2 regions of the Pseudoalteromonas sp. M58 genome follow, and region 2 is predicted to be linked to the other one. Evidence: predicted binding sites of a transcription regulator. Region 2 holds the regulator's gene; the other holds the start of a gene.
The links. The regulator sigma-54, encoded in region 2, starts transcription at its own class of promoters, with help from an activator protein. The targets are predictions, from matches to a motif close to GTTGGCACGNNNNTNGNNT.
Positions count from the first base shown of each region.

Region 1: hmpA (NO-inducible flavohemoprotein) is a predicted target of sigma-54. The motif match lies at 2,992-3,010, and genes of this name have one in related genera.

Region 1 is NZ_CP152390.1:3,155,961-3,167,851, reverse strand. It holds gene AAGD16_RS14605 (NADPH-dependent FMN reductase) at 1-301, opposite strand, end outside; gene AAGD16_RS14600 (LysR family transcriptional regulator) at 418-1,314, shown strand; gene norR (nitric oxide reductase transcriptional regulator NorR) at 1,320-2,885, opposite strand; gene hmpA (NO-inducible flavohemoprotein) at 3,051-4,232, shown strand; gene AAGD16_RS14585 (endonuclease) at 4,272-4,925, opposite strand; gene AAGD16_RS14580 (hypothetical protein) at 5,178-5,558, shown strand; gene AAGD16_RS14575 (PaaI family thioesterase) at 5,588-6,031, opposite strand; gene lexA (transcriptional repressor LexA) at 6,230-6,847, shown strand; gene coxB (cytochrome c oxidase subunit II) at 7,341-8,483, shown strand; gene ctaD (cytochrome c oxidase subunit I) at 8,483-10,075, shown strand; gene AAGD16_RS14555 (cytochrome c oxidase assembly protein) at 10,075-10,605, shown strand; gene AAGD16_RS14550 (cytochrome c oxidase subunit 3) at 10,641-11,516, shown strand; gene AAGD16_RS14545 (DUF2909 family protein) at 11,419-11,727, opposite strand; gene AAGD16_RS14540 (SURF1 family protein) at 11,742-11,891, shown strand, end outside.
Region 2 is NZ_CP152390.1:423,771-435,661, forward strand. It holds gene AAGD16_RS01945 (YgiQ family radical SAM protein) at 1-594, shown strand, start outside; gene mgtE (magnesium transporter) at 682-2,040, opposite strand; gene AAGD16_RS01955 (HPr family phosphocarrier protein) at 2,180-2,452, opposite strand; gene rapZ (RNase adapter RapZ) at 2,472-3,314, opposite strand; gene ptsN (PTS IIA-like nitrogen regulatory protein PtsN) at 3,334-3,786, opposite strand; gene hpf (ribosome hibernation promoting factor) at 3,791-4,078, opposite strand; gene AAGD16_RS01975 (RNA polymerase factor sigma-54) at 4,105-5,604, opposite strand; gene lptB (LPS export ABC transporter ATP-binding protein) at 5,674-6,399, opposite strand; gene lptA (lipopolysaccharide transport periplasmic protein LptA) at 6,396-6,935, opposite strand; gene lptC (LPS export ABC transporter periplasmic protein LptC) at 6,925-7,479, opposite strand; gene kdsC (3-deoxy-manno-octulosonate-8-phosphatase KdsC) at 7,476-8,027, opposite strand; gene AAGD16_RS02000 (KpsF/GutQ family sugar-phosphate isomerase) at 8,028-8,999, opposite strand; gene AAGD16_RS02005 (calcium/sodium antiporter) at 9,003-9,971, opposite strand; gene AAGD16_RS02010 (ATP-binding cassette domain-containing protein) at 10,238-11,053, shown strand; gene mlaE (lipid asymmetry maintenance ABC transporter permease subunit MlaE) at 11,053-11,832, shown strand; gene mlaD (outer membrane lipid asymmetry maintenance protein MlaD) at 11,847-11,891, shown strand, end outside.

The DNA.
Region 1 (11,891 bases), 620 kb from region 2:
TGCGCGATACCCAATCAATAGCATTTTTTAACACGGCGGTAATAGAGCCATTATATTCTGGGCTGGCCAGCAAAATGCCATCGGCTGCGCGAAGTTTGTCTTTAAGTTGTTGTACACCGGCTGGTGTGCCTTGTGCCTCGAGATCTTCATCAAACATAGGAATGGCTAAGTCTGCGAGTTTAATCACTTCTACTTCAGCGCCACTTTCTAAAGCAAAGCGTGCCGCTTCGTTAATGAGTTTTTGATGAAAGCTATCTTTACGTAAGCTACCTGCTAGGGCAATAATTTTTGGTGTTGTCATGAGCTGCTCCTGATAATGAGTTTGTATAATGTGACTTTAACAAATAATCACTTGCAGAAAAGCCAAATAAACGCAAAACTTGTGTGCGTATATGCACAGATTAAAGAGTAGTTATCATGGCAATTCAATTTAATGATTGGCAAGACCTGAAGGTTGCTTACGAGGTAGCGCGCTTAGGTACTTTAACTGCCGCGGCCGAAGTGTTAGATGTTCACCATAGTACGGTGCTCAGGCGAATAAATAACTTAGAAAAAAGCTTAAATGCGCGACTATTTCATCGCCATGCTCGCGGCTACAAAGTCACAGAAATTGGCGCTAAGTTATTTACCACAGCACAAGCGATTAATGGTGAACTAGAGCGCCTACATAATGACATTATTGCTGCAGATAGCACCTTGCAAGGTAGCTTGTTACTCACCACAGTTAGTGGCTTTATTGATGTATTAAGTGAGGTGTGTGAGCAGTTTCAAACCTTGCATCCGCAAGTGCAATTACAAGTGATTATGGATCAAAAACGCTTACGTTTAGATCATGGCCAAGCACATATCGCAGTAAGAGCTGGACCCAGACCGGATGAGGGTGATTATATTGCTCAGCATTTAGCGGCGCTCTCGTCAGGATTTTATGCATCAAAGCATTACATTAGCCGTTATGGGTTGCCACAAACATTAGCGCAACTATCGCTGCATAGCTTTGTGTCAGGTGTAGCAGGGTATAATGCCAAAGTGCCTTACTTTGCATGGGTTGATGAAAATATTCCCCCGTCGCAAGTTAAGCTAAGAGTGTCAGAAACCTCAGAAGCGACCCGCGCCATAGTTAAAGGACTCGGTATTGGCGGATTACAGCATGATGTTGCAGCGCAATACTCTGATTTAGTCCCTGTACTGCCTAATGAATTGAGTTGGCCAACCGATTTGTGGCTGGTTACGCATCATTTAGTGCATCGAACGGCAAAAGTTCAAGCGTTTAGTCAGCTATTAAAAAATTATTTTAGGCAGCGAAAGTTAAGTTAAAAAGGCTACAACGATTTTTTTATTGAAACACCTAAGCGCTTGGCTAGCCGCGTTAAGTTAGCGCGGTCCACCTGTAAACTACGCGCTGTGCTTGCCCAGTTATAATTATGTTGTTTAAGTTGCTGTATTATAAGTTGCTGAGTATAGGTATCTATGGCTTGCTTTAACGAAATGTTGTTTGCTAAAGGTGGGATTACAAGCTGGTTTGAGTGTTCAAGAGCTAAGGTGTTAACAGCGCTTAAATTTAGCTCACAATGCGCAGGTTCAATAGTAATAATTGGTTGCTGCCACTGATGTTGCTTAGCCTTTAATGCAGCCCGATTAATCACATGCTCAAGCTCCCTCACATTGCCTGGCCAGTCATATTTTTTAAGCAGCAGTTGCGTTTCAATACTGAGTTTTAGCTGTTTAATAGCGAGCTTGCGGGCTGTTTTTTCTGCAAAATAACCGGCTAATAAAATAACATCTTCATCACGGGCTTTCAATGGAGCGACTGTGAGTGGATAAACACTTAATCGATGGTACAAATCGGCGCGAAACCGTCCTTGTGTTACTTCGTGTTTTAGGTCGCGATTGGTTGCTGCAATCACTCTAACATCGACATATTTAAGTTCATCTTCGCCAACGGTTTGTACTTCGCCACTTTGCAGTACGCGTAATAATTTACTTTGCATAGCCAGAGGCAGCTCGCCGATTTCATCTAAAAATAAGGTGCCGCCATCGGCTAACTGAAATTTACCTTGGCGGGCATTTTGGGCGCCGGTAAAAGCGCCTTTTGCATGGCCAAAAAATTCACTTTCTGCGAGGTTTTCAGGCAGTGATGCACAATTTAAATGAATTAATGGCTGATCTTTACGTGCGGAGTGTAAGTGAATATTACGTGCCACCAACTCTTTGCCGACCCCAGTATCACCTAAAATAAGGACACTAAAGTTTGATGCCGCAACCAGTTTTATCTCATTTTTAAGCGTTTGTATTGTAGAGCTTTGGCCAATAATTTCACCACCATCACGTTTGAGCGCCTCACGGTTTAACGCTTGTACTAATTCACTAGAGTGCTGCGCATGTTGTTTGTAATGGGCAAGCTCTAGGGCTGTTTTAAAGTGCGCACTGCACAAGGTTTGTAAGGTGTTGAGTGTATCAGTGGTAATACCGTAAAACGCATTGGCGTTAAGGCTATCAAAGGTCAGAATGCCAAGTAGTGCGTTTTTATCATAAAGGGGTAACCCTAAGCAGGCATGCACTGGAATATCACCGGTTTTAGCCAGTAGTAGCCCGTCGTATGGATCAGGTAGTGGACAGTCATGTGCAAATTGCAGAGCCAAACGACTACTGCAGATGGCTTTAAGGCGAGGATGCTCCGCAATATCAAAACGTCGTCCTAGGCTATCGGGCATAAGACCTTTAATGGCTAAGGGTTTTAATTGCTCACCTTGGCGAATTAATAATGCACTGGCATCGCTGGGAATAACACGTTCAACCGTGGCTAAAAGTTGCTCAAAACTGTGAGCATGTAACGTACTTTGCGCAAGTTCTAATGCAACTTGCGTCAGGTTGAATTGTTGGTTCATGTCAAAATGACCTGTTAGTGTATTTTTACAGGTTTTATAGTAGGTCATAAAGACTCATCTTGTAAAGTGAGTTAATTTAACCTTTTGAATATTATAGGTTTAATTAGTTGGCACGCTCTGTGTAATGCTAAATGCAAGCAGTTAGTTAGTACATAGGAAATAAACATGTTATCCGATAAAACCATACAAATAGTTAAAAGCACGGTGCCATTGCTTGCAGAGGCAGGTACGGTCGTAACCGATCATTTTTACAAGCGCATGTTTAGTCATAACCCCGAACTTAAACATATTTTTAATATGACTAATCAAGAAACGGGTCGTCAGCAATTTGCATTATTTAATGCGTTGGCTGCGTACGCGCAAAATATTGATAATTTAGCCGTGTTAAAAGAGGCGCTAGCGCGAATTAATCATAAGCATACCAGCTTAAATATTTTACCTGAGCATTATCCTATTGTGGGCGCACATTTAATTGGTACGTTAAAAGAGCTTATTCCTGAGCAGTTTACTGCCGATGTTGAATATGCGTGGCGCGAAGCCTACGGTGTACTTGCTGATATTTGTATTACCGAAGAAGCGGCATTGTATGCGCACAGTAAAAACAACCATGGTGGCTGGGCAGGCACGCGCCAGTTTGAAATTACTGATAAACATGTTGAATCTGAATTCGTAACTAGTTTTACGCTGACACCTGTGGATGGTAAAGCAGTTATTACCTACAAGCCAGGACAGTACATTGGCATTAAAGTTAAGCCTGAGGGCGCAGAATATGAAGAGATCCGCCAGTATTCTATTTCGCAAAAGAGCAATGCTAAAAACTATCGTATTAGCGTTAAAAAAGAGTGCCTACCAAAGCCTGGCGTGGTGTCTAATTATTTACACTCACTAGAGCAAGGCGCACGAGTAGAGTTATACCCGCCAGCGGGAGATTTTATTTTAAAAAATGAGACAACTCCAGTGGTACTTATTTCAGCAGGTGTTGGCCAAACCCCGATGATGGCAATGCTGCAAACGCTACTTAGTGGTGATAAAAATCAAGCGATTAGTTATTTGCACGCGTGTGAAAATAGCCGCGAATTTTCATTTAAAGGGTATTTAGCGCAGCAAACGGCAATGCATCCACAGCTAAAAACATTTACTTGGTTTAATCAAGGTGGCGAGGAGTGTGATTTCACTGGGCTAATGGATTTAACGGTGCTTGAGGCATCATTACCTATTAGCGAAGGGGCATTTTATTTGTGTGGACCAGCATCATTTATGGCTAACGTAAAAGGCCAGCTACTTGATTTAGGTGTGCAAAGCTCAAACATTCACTACGAAATATTTGGACCACACCAAGCGTTATAGGTTAATTAAAAGCGTGTGTTACACGCTTTTAATTTAAACTTACAGCTTTTTACTATTTGTGTTAGCAGCATAAGCTTGTTGTTGCCAAGCATTAAATAGCTTTTGTTGTTTAGCTGAAATTTTTAAACCATACGTTTTTTGCATGTAAGCGTACGCATCGGCAATGCGTTTACGTGCATGAACAGGCGGTTCAACAACACGTTGTTTAAAATTAACTTTAACCTCACAGCGACCATATTGCGTCGCGTTTTGGGCTAACATACCAAAGCGATAGTTTGAGCGATCGGCGTTAATTTCACCAATTGCAGGGGCTAAATTGTTTATATCGGCTTCCATCATGCGAAACTTAGCGCTAACTTTGCGGCAGTTTTTACGCCCACCATCTTGCCAACATTGTAACTGGTGACCAAATTCCCATGCAGGGACAATATGTTCCCATTCAATTCGCAATGCACGTTGATTTACTTTGCCTGAGCGGGTTAGTGTGTTGCGAGGCACGTAGCCACAATGGGTAGGATCGGGTACTAACTTTTTGCCTTGTTTTTTTATATCGCAACCACAATAAATACTTTTAGCGTTTTCGGGAAGGGTATTAATTAAGTGCTTTTTGGCACTCGAAAACCGCGTAAATTGTTCGCCCATTGCTGAAAAACAAGCACAGCAAGCCAACAAAGCTAAAATAAACCGAATCATATCCATCACATACGTGAACTACAGGAGCGGCTAGTTTAAGGCCTAGAATAAAAAAGTAAACTGCCACCGGCATGCTTTAATTTTAATTTGCGTATTTTGTAGAGGGCGTTTTTGAGGAGTAAATAGTGGGCAATATTCAGAGGCTAACGCTAAAAATGCGTTAATGAGGTGATTCCTGCGTTGTTGATTTGGTATAACGGTAAAACTGCGTTAAAGTTTGCAATGAAATTAATAGAGGGTAAAAACGAGATAATGTCGGAAATTCAATTTTTAAATGTAGATCTAGAGCTTGAGTCAAAGCAAGATATTAGCGTATTAGTTGCTGATTTAAAAAAGGTCGCAACTATTTTACATTATGATAAAGACGAATACCGTCAACTTGCTCGCATAGAGGTTGCAGGTGAAATAACCACGCCAGATAAAGCGATTAATCACTTGTGTGAGTTAATCGAGTCGTGTTCACGCAATGCATTAAAGCAATGGTTGAGTTGCTCACGCAGAACCTTCGATATGGGGTTTGAGTCTGGCACTTCGCCAAAATGCTTTAACCAAGCCTTACATGCAGATACCTTGTTACGTATATCTGCAATTGGTGCAGGCGTAGAAATTACTATTTACCCTCTCGAAAAGTAATTTAATTTCAACCTTGGTTAATTGACTTACTAGCCTTTTCGCTCAACTACGGCTGCGGTCATCCGTGATACGCAGCAAAGCTCATTGCGGCTATTGGTTATTTTAATATCCCAAACCGAGCTGCGTTTGCCGATATGATAAGCTCTCGCTGTGGCCGTTAATGTGCCATTGCGTGATGCCTTTAAATGACTTGCACTGATCTCTTGGCCAACACAATAAAACCGATTGAAATCAACTACAAAATTAGCGGCATAACTTGCTACTGTTTCAGCAAGCACCACATTTGCACCACCATGAACGATACCCATAGGGTTATGATGCTCTGGAATTGCCGGCATAGTTGCCACTAAGTAGTCATCACCAATTTCACTGATCTCTATTCCCATGGTTTTCATGAGTGTCCCTTGGCCTGTAATACCTTGATCTAATTGCTTACAAAACTCTAATGTAATCGGTTGATGCCAAATACTCATGCTAGCTCCTTGGATAAGTAATTGAGAATTAAAATTTATTAATATGATAATGCGTTGCTAATAATTACATTTATCACCCTGCTTTTAAAGTAGGTTATTGTTTGATGATAACGGCATATAAGGCATTAATTTATATTTGCGATTTTTAAATAACTGTATATACTCACAGTTAATTGTACTGTATGGAAAACCAGTTGTATGCGACCATTAACGAAACGCCAAGCGCAAATACTCGAACTCATTAAAGTGTTTATTAAAGACACTGGTATGCCTCCTACACGTGCCGAAATTGCACAAACACTGGGTTTTAAAAGTGCGAATGCTGCAGAAGAACACTTAAAAGCACTGGCCAAAAAAGGTGTGATTAAAATGAAGCCAGGCGCGAGTCGGGGCATTCAGCTTGTTGAAGAAGAGGAGCCAGAGCAGTTAGGCTTACCTTTAATTGGCAGGGTGGCTGCCGGTGAGCCTATATTGGCGCAACAGCATGTAGAAAGCCACTGTAAAATTGACCCTTTAATGTTTAAACCTGCGGCCGATTTTTTATTGCGTGTTAACGGTATGAGTATGAAAGACATTGGTATTATGGATGGTGATTTACTTGCTGTGCATAAAACCCAAGTTGCCGAAAATGGACAAGTTATTGTTGCCCGTGTTGACGACGATGTAACCGTGAAGCGTTTAGAAAAAGCGGGCAGAAAAGTACTCTTACATGCTGAAAATGATGAGTTTTCAGCTATTGAGGTCGATTTAGAAAATGAGTCGTTCAATATTGAAGGCTTAGCGGTAGGTGTTATTCGTAACGCTGACTGGATGTAGTATTAAAGCATAATTTAGCGCTTAATAGTGATTAGGCGCTGGGTTTGTTAGCAGCACAATGTCTAACTTATCAAATGTATGACTATATGTTGTCAAGTGCTTCTCCTATCATAAATAAAATCACTAAATACTTTATAAATAAACAAATTTACTCTGCTTTTTTAAGTTAACAATTTTTTATATTTCTATCCTGTAATTTCAATACACCCCTTACTAAACCTGACTCTTAGATTAATTGCCTGACTAGTTGCTATTTTTTTAGCTGCGCATTTTAAAAAATACACCTTGTTTATTTTTCATACTCACCTTGCTTATTGTTTATTTTTTAACTAGTTATTAAAGAGCTGGAATAAAAATAACTCACAGCTTAGTCGTTTTGAGAACACACATTTACTAAATCCAGCACCCTTATAAAAAATAAAAATAACGAATAGGCGTTTAAGCCGTATGCCTCTTCGCTTTGCGTCAGCAATAGCATCAAAGGAGCCGTCACATGGGTAAGCTGAGTTCTTCCTTGTGGCTTATATTGTTTGTTTTTTCGCAGAATGTGCTTGCTAATAGCCAATATAATATGCGTAAAGGCGTAACCGATATAAGTAATAATGTATACCAACTGCACATGACTATTTTTTTAATATGTTGTGTGATTGGGGTGATCGTGTTTGCCATTATGTTTTGGGCACTCATTCATCATCGCAAATCTAAAGGGGCTGTCCCTGCCCAATTCCATGAAAGCACCAAAGTAGAAATACTGTGGACTGCGATCCCTTTTGTCATATTAATTGTTATGGCCATTCCTGCGACTAAAACCTTAATTGCCATGGAGGATGCCAGCAAAGCTGATCTCACCATTAAAATTACAGGCTCACAGTGGAAGTGGCATTACGAGTATATGGGGGAGGACGTTGAGTTTTATTCCATGCTAGCTACACCTCAAAATGAAATAACCAACCTTGCTGATAAAAACCCGAATTATTTACTCGAGGTCGATAAACCGCTGGTACTACCAATTAATCAAAAAGTACGTTTTTTAATGACTTCAGATGATGTTATTCACTCATGGTGGGTGCCTGACTTTGCCGTTAAAAAAGATGCAAACCCTGGGTTTATTAATGAAACATGGACCAATATTAATGAGGTTGGTACTTACCGTGGGCAGTGTGCAGAGCTTTGCGGTAAAGATCATGGTTTTATGCCTGTTGTGGTAGAAGCTAAAACAGAAGAAGACTTCAAAACGTGGTTAGCAGAGGCTAAACAAGCCAAGCAAAAAGCAGCTGCAGCAGACGCTGCGTTATTAGACCAAGTTGTACCAAAAGAAGAGCTGATGGCGCTTGGTGAGCAGGTTTATATGGCGAGCTGCGCGGCGTGCCATCAGCCAACAGGATTAGGCTTGCCGGGTGTTTTTCCGGCTCTTAAAGGCAGCCCAATAGTCATAGGTGATATCAAAGGGCATATAGATATTTTGCTCCACGGTAAACCAGGTACGGCTATGCAGTCTTTCGCAAAGCAATTATCAATCAAGCAAATAGCAGCTGTTATTACCTATAAACGCAACGCGTGGGGTAATGACACTGGTGATGTAATTCAACCGAGCGAGATACAAGCGGCACTGGATGCTGATGGGGAGGCTAAATAATGAGTAGCATTGCAGAACAACCTAATACCAATGAGGCTCATCATGCCCATCAACCTGCCACAGGCTTTAAGCGCTGGTTATTTACAACCAACCATAAAGATATAGGTAGCTTATATTTAATTTTTTCACTCACCATGTTTTTAATTGGTGGGGCAATGGCGATGGTTATTCGAGCTGAGTTATTTCAGCCGGGCCTACAACTGGTTGATCCTCACTTTTTTAATCAAATGACCACAGTGCATGGTTTAATAATGGTGTTTGGTGCGGTTATGCCAGCCTTTACCGGCTTGGCAAACTGGATGATCCCGCTAATGATTGGTGCGCCAGATATGGCCTTACCGAGAATGAATAACTGGAGCTTTTGGATTTTACCGTTTGCGTTTTTAATCCTATTAGCTTCATTATTTATGCCTGGTGGTGGCCCTGCATTTGGTTGGACCTTTTACGCGCCGCTTTCCACCACTTATAGTAACGACAACACAGCAATGTTTGTATTTGCTGTGCATATTATGGGTATTAGTTCGATTATGGGGGCCATTAATGTGGTGGTCACCATAGTAAATATGCGTGCTCCGGGTATGACGTGGATGAAGCTGCCGTTATTTGTGTGGACATGGTTGATCACGGCGTTTTTACTTATTGCAGTTATGCCGGTACTTGCTGGTGCAGTTACTATGGTGCTCACCGATAAATACTTCGCGACCAGTTTCTTTGATGCCGCTGGTGGTGGCGATCCGGTGATGTTCCAACATATTTTTTGGTTTTTTGGTCACCCTGAAGTTTATATTATGATTTTGCCTGCCTTTGGCATTATTTCTACGATTGTTCCCACCTTTTCACGTAAAAAACTATTTGGTTATGCCTCTATGGTGTATGCCACCTCCTCCATTGCCTTGTTGAGCTTTATTGTGTGGGCGCATCATATGTTTACCACTGGTATGCCCGTGGCGGGTGAGTTGTTTTTTATGTACGCGACTATGCTGATATCGGTACCTACCGGCGTAAAAGTATTTAACTGGGTAGCGACTATGTGGCGCGGGTCTATTAGCTTTGAAGTGCCAATGCTGTTTAGTATCGCATTTATTGTGTTGTTTACTTTAGGTGGTTTTTCGGGGTTGATGCTAGCGATTACACCTGCCGATTTCCAATATCATGATACCTATTTTGTGGTTGCACACTTTCATTATGTACTCGTAACGGGCGCGGTGTTTTCTATTATGGCGGGGGCTTATTATTGGCTGCCAAAATGGACCGGAAACATGTTCAATATTACCTTAGCAAAATGGCATTTTTGGTTGTCGTTAATAAGTGTAAATGTGCTGTTTTTCCCAATGCATTTTGTGGGGTTAGCCGGTATGCCACGCCGTATTCCAGATTATGCGCTACAGTTTGCTGATTTTAACGCCATTATTAGTATAGGTGGGTTTGCCTTTGGTTTATCGCAATTATTATTTGTGGTGGTTGTGTATAAATGTGCAAAAGGGGGCGACAAAGTGCCTGCAAAAGTTTGGGATGGAGCTGAGGGGCTTGAATGGGAAGTTGATTCACCTGCGCCTTATCATACGTTCTCAACGCCGCCGGACATTAAATAATGACTCACTTGCCGTTATTAAAAAAGCTGGTGGTGATTTGCATTGCAATGTTTGCATTTGCATTTGCCATGGTCCCTTTGTATGACGTGTTTTGCGATATAACGGGGCTTAATGGTAAGCCCTCGTTAGAGCAGGCACAGCAAAGTACCTTGGTCACTGAAAATAGAGAAGTCAGCGTTAGTTTCACTACGCATGCGCAAAGTGGTGCGCCTTTTGAAGTTAAATCTAAAGAGTACAGTGTAGATGTAAAGCCTGGGGCTATGCGTGAAGTTAAGTTTAGCGCTAAAAATAACAGTAATGAAGATAAAGTAATGCAGGCTATACCGTCGGTAGCACCAGGAAAAGCGGCCAAGTATTTACACAAAATAGCGTGTTTTTGCTTTGATCAGCAACCGTTAAAGGCAGGTGAAGAGCTGGAGTTTACATTATTGTTTTATGTAGATACTGAATTACCCAGTGATGTAGAAGAGTTAACCCTGTCTTATACCGTATTTGATATTAGCGAGCGGCTAGTAGCCAGTAATAACTAGCTTATAAAACTAGTGAAAAACTAGGAGCAAATAAAATGAATCAAAAATATGAACATTATTATGTACCAGAGCAAAGTCCATGGCCAATAGTTGGGGCAGTTGCGTTATTTTTTATTGCGGTAGGCGCAGCCTTAACCGTAATGGATATGGGCAAAGAGGGTGGTAATGGCGTTTACTTGTTATACGTAGGTATAGCTGTACTCCTTTACATGCTGTTTAGCTGGTTTAAAAATGTCATACACGAGTCTGATCAAGGGCTTTATTCTGCACAAATGGACCGTTCTTTTAGGCAAGGTATGAGCTGGTTTATTTTTTCAGAAGTGATGTTCTTCATGGCATTTTTTGGGGCGCTTTTTTATGCTCGCATGTTTTCTGTGCCTTGGCTTGGAGGTGCGGATAACAACGCCATGACAAATGAAGTATTGTGGCCGACGTTTGAAGCCATGTGGCCATTGCTAAATACCCCAGGAGGCACTTCGACCCAAGCGATGGGCTGGCAAGGGTTGCCGCTTATCAACACCCTTATTTTGCTGGCCTCGTCGGTAACTTTACATTTTGCCCATGTGGCGATGGAAAATAATAAACGTACCCCACTCAAAGTATGCTTGGGAGCGACCATTTTACTCGGAGTGTGCTTTTTAGGGCTGCAGGTAGAAGAGTATATATATGCTTATAACGATCTTAACTTAACCCTTGATGCGGGCATTTATGGCAATACCTTCTTTTTGTTAACCGGCTTTCACGGCATGCACGTCACCTTAGGAACAATTATTTTATTGGTGGTGTTTTTACGCATTATGAAAGGACATTTCACTAAAGATAAGCACTTTGCCTTTCAAGCTGCAGCTTGGTACTGGCATTTTGTTGATGTTGTTTGGCTGTGTTTGTTTGTATTTGTGTATGTGCTTTAGTGATTAAGGGAGACTGATTTGCCTTAATAAAACCAAGTTTTAGTGCGGCAATCACCATCACTAATACCACAACAGAAAATAACACCCGACGCCCTAAAAAGTGAGACATAGGGCGTCCATTGGTTTTCCCTGACACCATAATTAATAAAGCACGAAATAAATTAAATAATATAAATAATAACAGTAGAACAATAATAATTTTAATAATCACTGGATTATACCCTTATGCAGTTAGTTGTATTTAACAAACAAAAGCTTAGCTCAATAATAACAATTTGCTTGGTTGTTATTGTGGTATTGGTTTGTGTGCGACTAGGGTTTTGGCAATTACAGCGAGCAGAACAAAAGCAACAGCAGCTTAGTGCCATTGAAAAT
Region 2 (11,891 bases):
GATGGCCCATTATCAAAAATGATGAAACCAGGTATGGGCGCCTATGATGAATTTAAAGCGTTATTTGATAAGTACTCAAAAGAAGCGGGTAAAAAGCAGTATTTAATTCCATACTTTATTTCTGCTCACCCGGGGACTAAAGATGAAGACATGGTAAACATGGCTTTATGGTTGAAATCGAATGATTTTAAGCTTGATCAGGTACAAAATTTTTATCCATCACCGATGGCCAACGCAACCACCATTTACCACACAGAAATGAACTCGCTTCGTAATATTAAAAATAATACTGAGCAAGTTGCTGTGCCTAAGGGAGCGCGTCAACGTCGTTTGCATAAAGCAATTTTACGCTATCACGATCCTGCCGGTTGGCCAATGGTCCGCGAAGCCCTGCGTAACATGGGCAAAGCCAAGCTTATTGGTAAAGGACCTAACTGTTTAGTCCCTGAAGAAGGACGAGATGAAAGACAAACCAAAGGCGGAAAAGGTAACAAGGGCGGTCGTCCTGCGCTTACTCGTCATACTGGCTTTAGCCAGTTTAAAAAAGCCAACACTAAACCTAAGGTAGGTGGTAATCGCCAGCGCGCTAAGTAGCCTTAACTTATGTAAAGTAACTATCGGCTTAAACAAAAACACCGCGTATTGATGCGGTGTTTTTGTTTAAAAACGTTTATAAAAAGATTAAATCAATAACCAAGTCGCAGTACCTAAGAAGGCAAATATACCAACAATATCAGTTACCGTGGTTAGTACCACACTGCCTGCAAGTGCTGGATCTATTTTCATTTTTTTAAGCAATAGTGGGATACTAGCACCCGCAATACCTGCTGCAACTAAATTCATAAACATAGCAAACGCTAAAACACCACCGAGTTTGAAATCCCATTGCCAAAGCGCAACAACACCGGCAATTAGGATAGACCAAACCATACCGTTAATCGCACCGATAGCGAGTTCTTTTAATAATAAAAAACGTTGGTTAGTTTGGTTGATATGACCCACCGCGATACCGCGAATAACCAAAGTTAAGGTTTGGCTGCCTGCAACCCCACCCATTGACGGGACAATGCCATTGAGCACAGCAAGAATTGGTAATATAGCTAAGGTGTTTTCAAAAAAGCTCGCCACAATTGCAGCCAGCAATGCAGTTAGTAAGTTTACACCCAGCCAAATTGAGCGCTTTTTAGAGCTTTTCAACACAGGTGCAAAGGTATCTTCTTCATCATCTAAACCCGCTAAACCCAGTAAACTGTGCTCAGCGTCTTCACGAATAACATCAACGATATCATCAATGGTGATCCGCCCAAGCAAGTGTGCGTTGTCATCAACAACCGGTGCCGATATCCAGTTATGACGCTCAAACAATTGTGCAACTTCGCTCTCATCCATTGAAATAGGAATAGACTCACAGTCTTCATCCATTAACTCATGAACAATTTTTTCAGGGGGATTAGTTAATAAAGTACTCAGCGATAGGGCGCCTAAAAAGCAGTTATTTTCATCAACCACATATAAGTCATCTGTACCCTCAGGTAATTCGCCGCGTAAGCGAATATAACGCAGTACCACATCTAGAGTCACATCGGGGCGAATAGTAACGGTATCTATATTCATCAATGCGCCAGCAGAGCGCTCTTGATACGATAAAGCCTGCGTTGCACGTTCTCTATCTTGAATATCCATAGCGCTAACAACGTCTTTATAAACGGTGTCAGGTAGGCTACGTAGTACTTCCCCTAAGTCATCATGGCCCATGTCTTCGGTTGCGGCAGCAATGTGCTCGGGTGCCATTTGCGCAATAATGCCCAAACGTACATCTTCAGACAGCTCTTCAAGCACATCACCTTGTACATCAGGATCAACAAGCTGCCAGAGCATACGGCGAATTTTATGCGGGGATGATTCTAAAAGAAGTGCGGTATCACAAGGCGCCGTCTTTGCCAGCATGCGTCTAACTTGAACAAATTGACCACTATTTAGTGACTTAGTCACCTGTTTTAGTTGTTGTAGTGGAATATCTTGTTCTAAAGCTTCAGGCATTGGCGTCCTTAATTAAATTGTATTACATGCTGGAAGGGTATAAATGCTATTCAATTTTAGTTTATCTTACTTTATGTGAGCAAACTACCTCAACCACTATTAACCTAAGCTTAGGATGATGAGTTAATAATGAACTTTTTTATTCTTGCTCATTAAATCGTTGGTCGATGAGCTCACCTATTGCGCTAAGTGCAGGCTCAGCGTCGGGGCCTTCGCATACCACCTTAACTTCTTTGCCTTGGCTGCTTTCGAGTAACATAAGTGCCAGCACGCTATCGCCAGCGGCTTGTTTGTCATCTTGAAATAAAGTGATTGTGGCATCAAATTGCACAGAAAGCTGAGCTAATACTGTCGCCGCTCTAGCGTGTAATCCTAATTTGTTTTTTATTAAAAATGTATTTTCTAAGCGCATTGCATGTTCTCACTCGGTATTATTCTTGTTCTCGGTGGCGAATTTTTACATTAGGATGGCTCATTGCAAAGCTTTCGCCAATGGTTTGCGCTAAATAAACAGAGCGGTGTTGCCCACCGGTACAGCCAATTGCAATGGTTAAGTAGCTGCGGTTATTTCGTTCTAAATGCGGCAGCCATGTTTGCACAAATGTTTGAATTTGCCATGTAAATTTTTGCACTATACTGTGACTTGCTAGGTAGTCTTTTACTGGTTGGTCCAGCCCTGTAAGTGGCTTAAGCTCAGGCTCCCAATGTGGGTTTGGTAAAAAGCGGGCATCAAATACGTAATCTGCTTCTTTAGGGATGCCGTGTTTAAAACCAAATGACTCAAAGGTAATGATCAGTTGTTTATCTTTTTTTCCGAGTATTTTTTCACGAATAGACTCAGCAAGCTGATGCACACTTAAATCTGTGGTATCAATCATATAATCAGCACGGTTAATCAATACATCAAGTAGTTGTTTTTCTTTTTTTATGGCTAAATCAAGCGGCAAAGAATCAATAGATAAAGGGTGGAGACGTCGCGTTTCTGAAAAACGTTTTATTAATGTTTGATCGTCACTGTCTAAATAAAATACCGTTGGTTTAGTAAAACCAGGTAAATATTCAATGATTTCATTAAACTGCTGTTGCTCTTTAGGTAGGTTACGTACATCAACACTCACGGCAATTTTATTATAACTGTCGGAAACACTGCGCACTAATGATGGTAATAAATTAAGAGGAATATTGTCTACACAATAATAACCTAAGTCTTCCACAACGCGTAACGCCACAGATTTACCTGACCCTGAACGACCGCTTATAATTATTAATTCCATTTATCACCTTTCTTTATTACTACGATTGACTGACGATAACCTGATACAGTTCGCTATCCGATTTGGCGGCGCGTAACTGTTTACAAAATTCTTTATCATTGAGCTTATCAGCAATCGTGGCTAGCGTCTTCAAATGCTGCTGATTATCGCCATCGGGAACAATTAACGCGACAAAAATGTCAACCGGTCGGTTATCAATCGCATCAAAATTAATAGCTGTTTCGCTCACTAAAATCAAAGCTAGGGGCTCTTGAGCACCACTCATGCGACCATGTGGAATAGCAATGCCTCGACCAATGCCTGTACTTCCTAGCTTTTCTCTTGCAGTTAATGCATTAAGAATATCTTGTTGTGTTAAATAGGGCAGCTTATTGTGAGCCAATTCACTGATAAATTCTAAAATTCTTTTTTTACTATTAAAAAGGACCGCAGCTTTACTGCAGTCCTGACAGATAAGTGAGCTTAGTTTCATAGTGTTAGTGTCGAGCAAGTTTCTCTTTGTGTTTAATTACTTGACGATCTAGCTTGTCAATGAGCGAGTCTATAGCGGCATACATATCTTGATGCTCAGTAGAGGCAAAAATCTCAGCGCCACTAACATGAACGGTTGCTTCAGCTTTTTGGTTTAGTTTTTCTACATCGAGAATAACGTGCACATTCGTTATGTGATCAGTGTGCCTCTGTAACTTCGAAAATTTACTATTTACGTAGTCTCTAAGCGAGTCGGTAATATCTACATGGCGACCAGTTAAATTCAGTTGCATAAACATTTTCCTCTTTGTTGTACGCCTTAAATCAAACTTTTACGTTGATTAGACGGGGGAATAGCTAGAGATTCGCGATATTTTGCAATGGTTCTCCTCGCTACTTTAATTCCTTGCTCTGCCAATATATCTGCAATTTTACTATCACTCAATGGTTTAGCTGAGTTTTCTGCAGCGATTAATTTTTTAATTAATGCACGTATTGCTGTTGATGAACATTCGCCACCATTTTCAGTACTTACATGGCTTGAAAAGAAATATTTAAGCTCAAAAATGCCACGTGGTGTATGCATGTATTTTTGCGTAGTAACACGCGATATAGTCGACTCATGCATTTCCACCATTTCAGCCACATCGTTAAGCACCATAGGCTTCATAGCCTCAGGACCGTGTTCAAAAAAGGCCTGTTGCTGCTGCACAATACAGTTGGTTACTTTAAGTAGCGTGTCATTTCTACTTTCTAAGCTTTTTATAAACCATTTAGCCTCTTGTAAGTGCGAGCGAATAAACTGGCTATCACCACTTGATTTAACCGTACGCGACATAGCTGCATATTGGCTATTTACTCTGATCTTAGGCATGCTATCTGGGTTTAATTCAACTACCCAACGACCTTTAACTTTTTTAACCGACACATCAGGAATAACGTATTCAGACTCTTCTCTGACAATAGTGTCTGCCGGTTTTGGGCTGAGCGTATGAATCAACGTCATGATTTCTTTTAGCTCATCTTCTTTAAGCTTTGTTTTTTTCATTAACGTGCGATAGTCACGTGCAGCAAGTAAATCAATATGATCGGTTAAGATCATTTTTGTTTCGTTTAAAAAAGGTGTGTCTTTATCAAATTGATTTAGCTGAATACACAAGCACTCTTGTAAACTACGCGCGGCTATTCCCACTGGATCAAATAGTTGAATACGCTTTAGTACCGCTTCTATTTCGTCAAGTTCAACTTCATCTTCGCCGTCGTTTTCTTGGTTAAAGCTTTCTAATATTTCTTCACAGCTAAGGGTTAGAATCCCTGAGTCGTCTACAGCTTCTACAATTGCAATAGCTATCGCTTCATCGGTAGGACTAAACGGCGTCAGTTGAAGTTGCCACATTAAATACTCATGCAGCGTTTCAGTCGAAGAGCCTTGATAAATAGATTCATCTTCTGGCATTGGGCCCGATGAAGAGGCAGGCGCAGCGCTCATATATTCATCCCAAGTAACATCCATAGCCATATCATCGCTAATAGTGTCTTTGGTCATTGCTTCGCCGCTATCTTGCTCATACTCGCTAGGTTTATCGTCAGCTGAGGCACTTAGCGTTATGTCATCGTTATCGGCTTTTTGTTCGTTTTTACCTGCAGTGTCTTCGCTGTAATCGTGTTCTTCAACTTCAAGCAAGGGGTTGCTATCGAGCGCTTCTTGAATTTCTTGCTGGAGATCCAATGTACTGAGTTGCAATAAGCGAATTGCTTGTTGCAACTGTGGAGTCATTGTAAGTTGCTGGCCCATGCGCAGCTGTAATGATTGCCTCATGTATCTCTAACAATCCTTTTAAATTATTATAATTAATATTAGCAGATGCTTAGTGTAATAACACACATATTAGAGCTTGAACTGCTCGCCTAAATAAACATCGCGTACTGTTTTATCGTTTAATACATATTCTGGAGTGCCTGATGCAATTAACTCTCCATGAGAAACTATGTAGGCTTTTTCACAAACATCAAGAGTTTCGCGTACGTTGTGATCTGTGATAAGTACGCCAATTCCTCGGTTTTTAAGATGCTCTATAATCTTTTTAATATCTAATACTGAGATAGGATCAACCCCCGCAAAGGGTTCGTCTAAAAGGATAAATTTAGGGTTTGCTGCTAACGCGCGAGCAATTTCAACGCGGCGACGTTCACCACCTGATAAAGCCATACCTTGACTATCGCGGATATGCTGAATGCTAAATTCATCAAGTAAATTATTTAAGGTATCTTCGCGTTGTTGTTTATTTAATTCTTTACGTGTTTCTAAGATAGCCATTAAGTTTTGATAAACAGTCAGCTTTCTAAAAATAGACGACTCTTGCGGTAAATAACCAATCCCTAAACGCGCTCGGCTGTGCATCGGTAATAAAGTAATATCTTTATCATCAATTGATATTTTGCCTTTATCGCTAGGGACAAGGCCTACAATCATATAAAAGGTGGTGGTTTTACCTGCACCATTAGGGCCAAGTAACCCCACAATACTGCCAGCTTCAACCTCTAGGCCAACGTTTTTTACAACTTCACGACCTTTATAGCTTTTAGCTAATAGCTCTGCTTTTAATGTGCTCATGGTTGGCCTTTATCATCTTCTTTTTTATTTTCAACAGGCACTAAAATAGTGTGTACACGGTCTGTTGAGTTTTCGTCTTTTTCTGCGCTAATTAACTGCTGCTCGATATCGTAAGTGATACTTTTAGCTGTTATTTGTTGACCTGCTTGAGCAATGCTTGCATCGCCGATTAAGGTTAAAAAACGCAGCGACACATCGTAACGCACTTCATTAGCACTGGCGCTCATTATGGTGCCATCAGCTTGGGTTTCTTCAAAATATGCAGGGCTGCCTGTGGCAATTAATAACTGTTTGTTATCGCCTAGCTCATCGCGTTTATGCACTTCTAAACGGTCAGCTGTGATACGGCGATTACCATGAATAATTTCAACATTTTTCTCAAAAATGCCTACGTTTTCTTTTAATTGACCTTCTTGCTTATCTGCACTAATTGAAATTTGATTAGCAGCGGGGGCTTCAGCAGGTTCAGCGCCATTACTGTTAAAAGCAATTAATAGTGAGGGAAAAATTAAAATTTTAAATAGGTTATTGGTCATAATATAGGGTTCGCGTATGGTTAATAAGTTTAATCACCTCGGTTTTTAAATCGGCCTCAAGGCCTTTACCTGTGATTTTTAAATTAGGTCCTGTAATAACGACAGGCTGCTGTGATTGCATGGTTAATAGTTTTATATCAACATTGATGGTCTGGGCGTTGATCGTATCGATCATGGCGTTATCTACTAAGTTTTGAGCGGTTACATTACCCTCTAACACCAGTTGACGGTCGTCGTAGAGGGTGGCTTCATCGGCGTTAATACGCCATGTTTGCTGCTCGTTGTATAAAGTGAATATAGGCTTTTCAAAAAAGGTAAAACCGAGTTGTTGATACAACTCCATTTTTACCGCAGTTACCTTATGGCTCACTTTACCTTGTTCATTATAAGCCGTTTGTTTTAGCTCAATAGCGGTATAATCAGGCTTAGCAATAACTTGTGTTTCTTCGCTTGCAGTAATATCAACCTTAGTAAAATAAGGATACCAGAGCCAAACCATACAGCTTATGAATAAAACGCTCAGTATAATGCGCGCTACATTCATGAACTCGTTCCTTGGCTAGTTAGTGGCTTGTTATTTTCGAGCATAAGTAAGTCTGTCAGCTCTCTTACCGCACCAAAACCGCCGGGCAGTTGGGTTACATAATGTGATAAACGTTTAATAAGTGGATGAGCATCGTTTACGGCAACCGCAAAACCGACTTGCTCCATTACTGGCATGTCTGGGCCATCATCACCTATATAAGCAATTTGCTCATCGCTAAGCGCTAATTTTTGTTTTAATTCTTGATAGGCTATAAGCTTGTCTTCTTGGCCTTGATATATATGTTGTACGGTTAAACTGCTCATACGTTGCTGCACTATATGAGAATGGCGCCCAGTGATTACGGCGACTTCAAAACCGCTGTTAATCAGGGCTTTGATACCAAATCCGTCTTTGGTGTTAAATGCTTTGAGTTCTTCACCTTGGTTTCCAAGGTAAATACGGCCATCAGAAAATACACCATCAATATCACAAATTAATAGCTTTACTTTTTTTGCGCGCGCCTTTGCATCATCACTTAGCGGTTGATAGAGATCTTCAAATTGCATTTATAGCACTCCCGCTTTAAGTAAGTCTTGCATATTTAGTGCGCCAATCGGTTGATTATGCTCATTAATTACAATTAAACCATTAATACGTTTTTGTTCCATAATATTTAACGCTTCAGCCGCGAGCATCTCTTGGGTGGCTGTAGTACACGACTTGGTCATCACAACATTAATTTCAGTGCTATGAATGTCAATACGTTGCTCTAAAATACGGCGTAAATCGCCATCGGTAAACAGGCCTGATAATTGCTGGTCACTATCAACAATAGCGGTCATGCCGAGTCCTTTGGCCGACATTTCAATTAAGGCATCTTTAATCGTTTGCGTCTCGTTAATGATAGGTGTATCAGCACCACTGTGCATAACATCTTTAAGAGTTAAGAGTAATCGCTTGCCTAAGCTACCACCAGGGTGCGATAGTGCAAAATCATCAGCAGTAAAGCCGCGTGCTTCTAATAATGCCACCGCCATGGCATCACCCATAGCGAGTGTGGCAGTGGTACTTGCAGTAGGTGCTAAGCCCAATGAGCAGGCTTCTTGTTCAACTTTAATACACACATGCACATTTGCCAATGTTGCCATGGTTGAGCCTTGGTTGCCTGTCATGGCAATCATTTTGGCACCAATGCGCTTTAATACTGGAATAATATTAAGTACTTCGCTGGTTTCACCAGAGTTTGAAATGAGGATAACCACGTCATTTGCTGTGATCATTCCTAAATCACCATGGCTTGCTTCACCCGGGTGAACAAAAAATGCGGGGCTGCCGGTACTGGCAAGAGTGGCGGCTATTTTGTTACCAATATGGCCTGATTTACCCATGCCAATAACAATAATACGACCTGAGCAGTCAAACATTAATTGACAGGCTTGGTTAAAGCTTTCATTAACGTATTGTGTAATATCGCTGAGTGCTTGGCGTTCAATCTCTAGAACACGTAACCCTTGTTGAATAAAGTTTAGCGTTGACATGGGCTATCCTACTTGACTAAAAATATAACCTTGGTAAATCATAAATGCGACGATGAGCAAGCCACCTTCTATTCTATTGATACGTCTTTGACCTCTAAAGTTCAATGACATAGCAATTAGCGCCAAGGTTGCGCCAATCATAATAATAACATCACGGTTAGCAACCGAAGTATCGATAACCGATGGATTAATTAATCCTGCCAGCGGTAATACCGCTAAAATATTAAAAATATTCGAACCAACTATGTTACCCAGCGCTAAGTCATCTTCATTTTTAAGTACACCTGCAATTGAAGCTGCAAGTTCAGGTAAGCTGGTGCCTATAGCAATAATGGTCAAACCAATCACTAAGTCACTTAAGCCAAAATATTTTGCGATATCAACGGCTGAGCCAACTAAAAAGTGTGAACTAACCGGCAGTAAAATCATACCCACTACCAGCCAAAAAACAGCTTTTTTGGTTGGTACGTTGTCAGGTACTTCGTCACAGGCTTCGCTCACAAACGGATCGTCTTGGTTTTTAGCTCGCAGTGAGACAAAAATAAGTCCGCCAATAAAAACAACAAAGCCAGATAATAAGGCTGCACCTTCAAAAAATGAAAAATAGTTATCTGAAAAAATATACCAAGTTGCAATGGAGACCAGTAGTACCAGTGGAATTTCACGTTTTAACGTACTTGAAGATACTGATAAGGGTCTTAAAAGGGCGGTAATACCTAAAACTAATAAGATGTTAGTGATGTTTGAACCAACTGCATTACCCACGGCAGTATCGGTTTTATTTGCCAAAGCTGCTGAAGCCGATACCATCATTTCAGGCGCTGAAGAGCCCATAGCTACCACGGTTAAACCTACAATTAGCGTTGGCACGCCAAAGTTTTTAGCCAGTGCTGCTGCACCATAAACAAACCTGTCTGCACTCCATACGAGAGCCGCAAAACCAAGAATTAAAATGACAAACGAGGTAACCATTGTGATAAGCCAATTAATGTAAATTCAGATAGCGCGAATAGTAACAAAAGCCACCATAAAAGTATAAATAAAAGAATAAGGTGTAATACATTAGGCGGTTATTTTAAGTATTCTATGGCGCTTTTTATATGAAATTTTAAGCCAAAGTTAAGGCTGCTTGAATCAATCTTATAACTGTTTTTGCGACACTATTACAAAATCTTACGAATTGTTTTTTCCATATTGGTTAAAAAACCCTTAAAATAGAAATATGAGAGAGTATTGTTATGGAGAGCGACTTGTCGCAATCAATAGTAGAAGTCAAGGATGTTACCTTTTCTAGAGGCGATAGGGTCATATATAAAAATATGAGCTTTGACGTACCTGAGGGTAAAATTACTGCCATTATGGGGCCAAGCGGAATTGGCAAAACCACGATGCTACGCCTAATAGGTGGCCAGCTTAAACCAGACTCCGGTGATATTTTATTTAAAAACGACAGCATTGTCGCTATGTCGCGCAAAGAACTCTACGCGGCACGTAAACGCATGAGTATGTTATTTCAAAGCGGTGCCTTATTTACTGATATGTCGGTGTTCGATAACATTGCATTCCCCATTCGAGAGCACACGCAACTCAGTGAAGATTTAATCCGTTTAGTGGTATTAATGAAATTACAAGCTGTTGGCTTACGTGGTGCTAAAGATTTAATGCCTTCAGAGTTATCTGGCGGTATGGCACGTCGTGCAGCTTTGGCTCGCTCTATAGCGCTTGATCCTGAACTTATTATGTATGATGAGCCTTTTGCAGGACAAGACCCTATTTCAATGGGGGTTTTAGTTAAGCTGATCAAATCTTTAAACGAAGTACTTGGCTTATCTTCTTTAATTGTCACGCACGATGTGACTGAAGTAATGAGTATTGCCGACCACGTTATTATTATTGCTGATCAAGGCGTTATTGGCAGTGGTACACCAGAGCAGATGCGAGAGCACGAATCACCACTTGTTCAACAGTTTTTAAAAGGGTTATCAGATGGTCCAGTGCCATTTCATTATCCAGCACAAACCTATGCAGATGAACTGTTAGGAGAGCAGCAGTAATGTTGGATTTACTACAAAAAATAGGCCACAAAACGCTGGGCCGATTTGCTGCACTGGGGCGTTCAACCCAAATGCTGGCAAGTGCGTTATGGCATGTACCCAATTTTAAAAAAGGCACACCTTTACTCGTGCGCCAACTTTACATGGTTGGTTCACAATCGCTGTTGATTATTGTTGTGTCGGGATTATTTATCGGCATGGTTCTAGCGCTGCAAGGTTATACCGTTTTAGTTGATTATGGCGCTGAAGACAGCCTAGGCCCTTTAGTGGCACTTAGCTTGTTACGTGAGCTTGGACCGGTAGTTACTGCGTTATTATTTGCAGGCAGGGCTGGTAGTGCGTTGACTGCTGAAATCGGCTTAATGAAAGCCACCGAGCAATTATCGTCGCTTGAGATGATGGCCATTGACCCGCTTAGACGAATTATAGCGCCGCGGTTTTGGGCTGGTTTGATTAGTATGCCAATGTTGGCACTTATTTTTTCTGCTGTAGCTATTATTGGTGCTCATTTAGTGGGGGTTGATTGGCTAGGCGTTGATACGGGAAGTTTCTGGTCAATTATGCAATCTCAGGTGTCGTTTGAAAAAGACATACTAAACGGTTTAATTAAAAGTATCGTATTTGCGATTGTTGTTACCTGGATTGCGCTTTACAAAGGGTATGACTGTGTTCCCACATCAGAGGGGATCAGCAAGGCAACAACAGAGACAGTGGTGCACTCATCACTAGCGGTATTAGGTTTTGACTTTATTTTGACAGCGGTAATGTTTACCAGCTAATAGGGTATTAAATAATGAATTCACGGAAATTAGAAATTTTAGTTGGTTTTTTTGTAGCA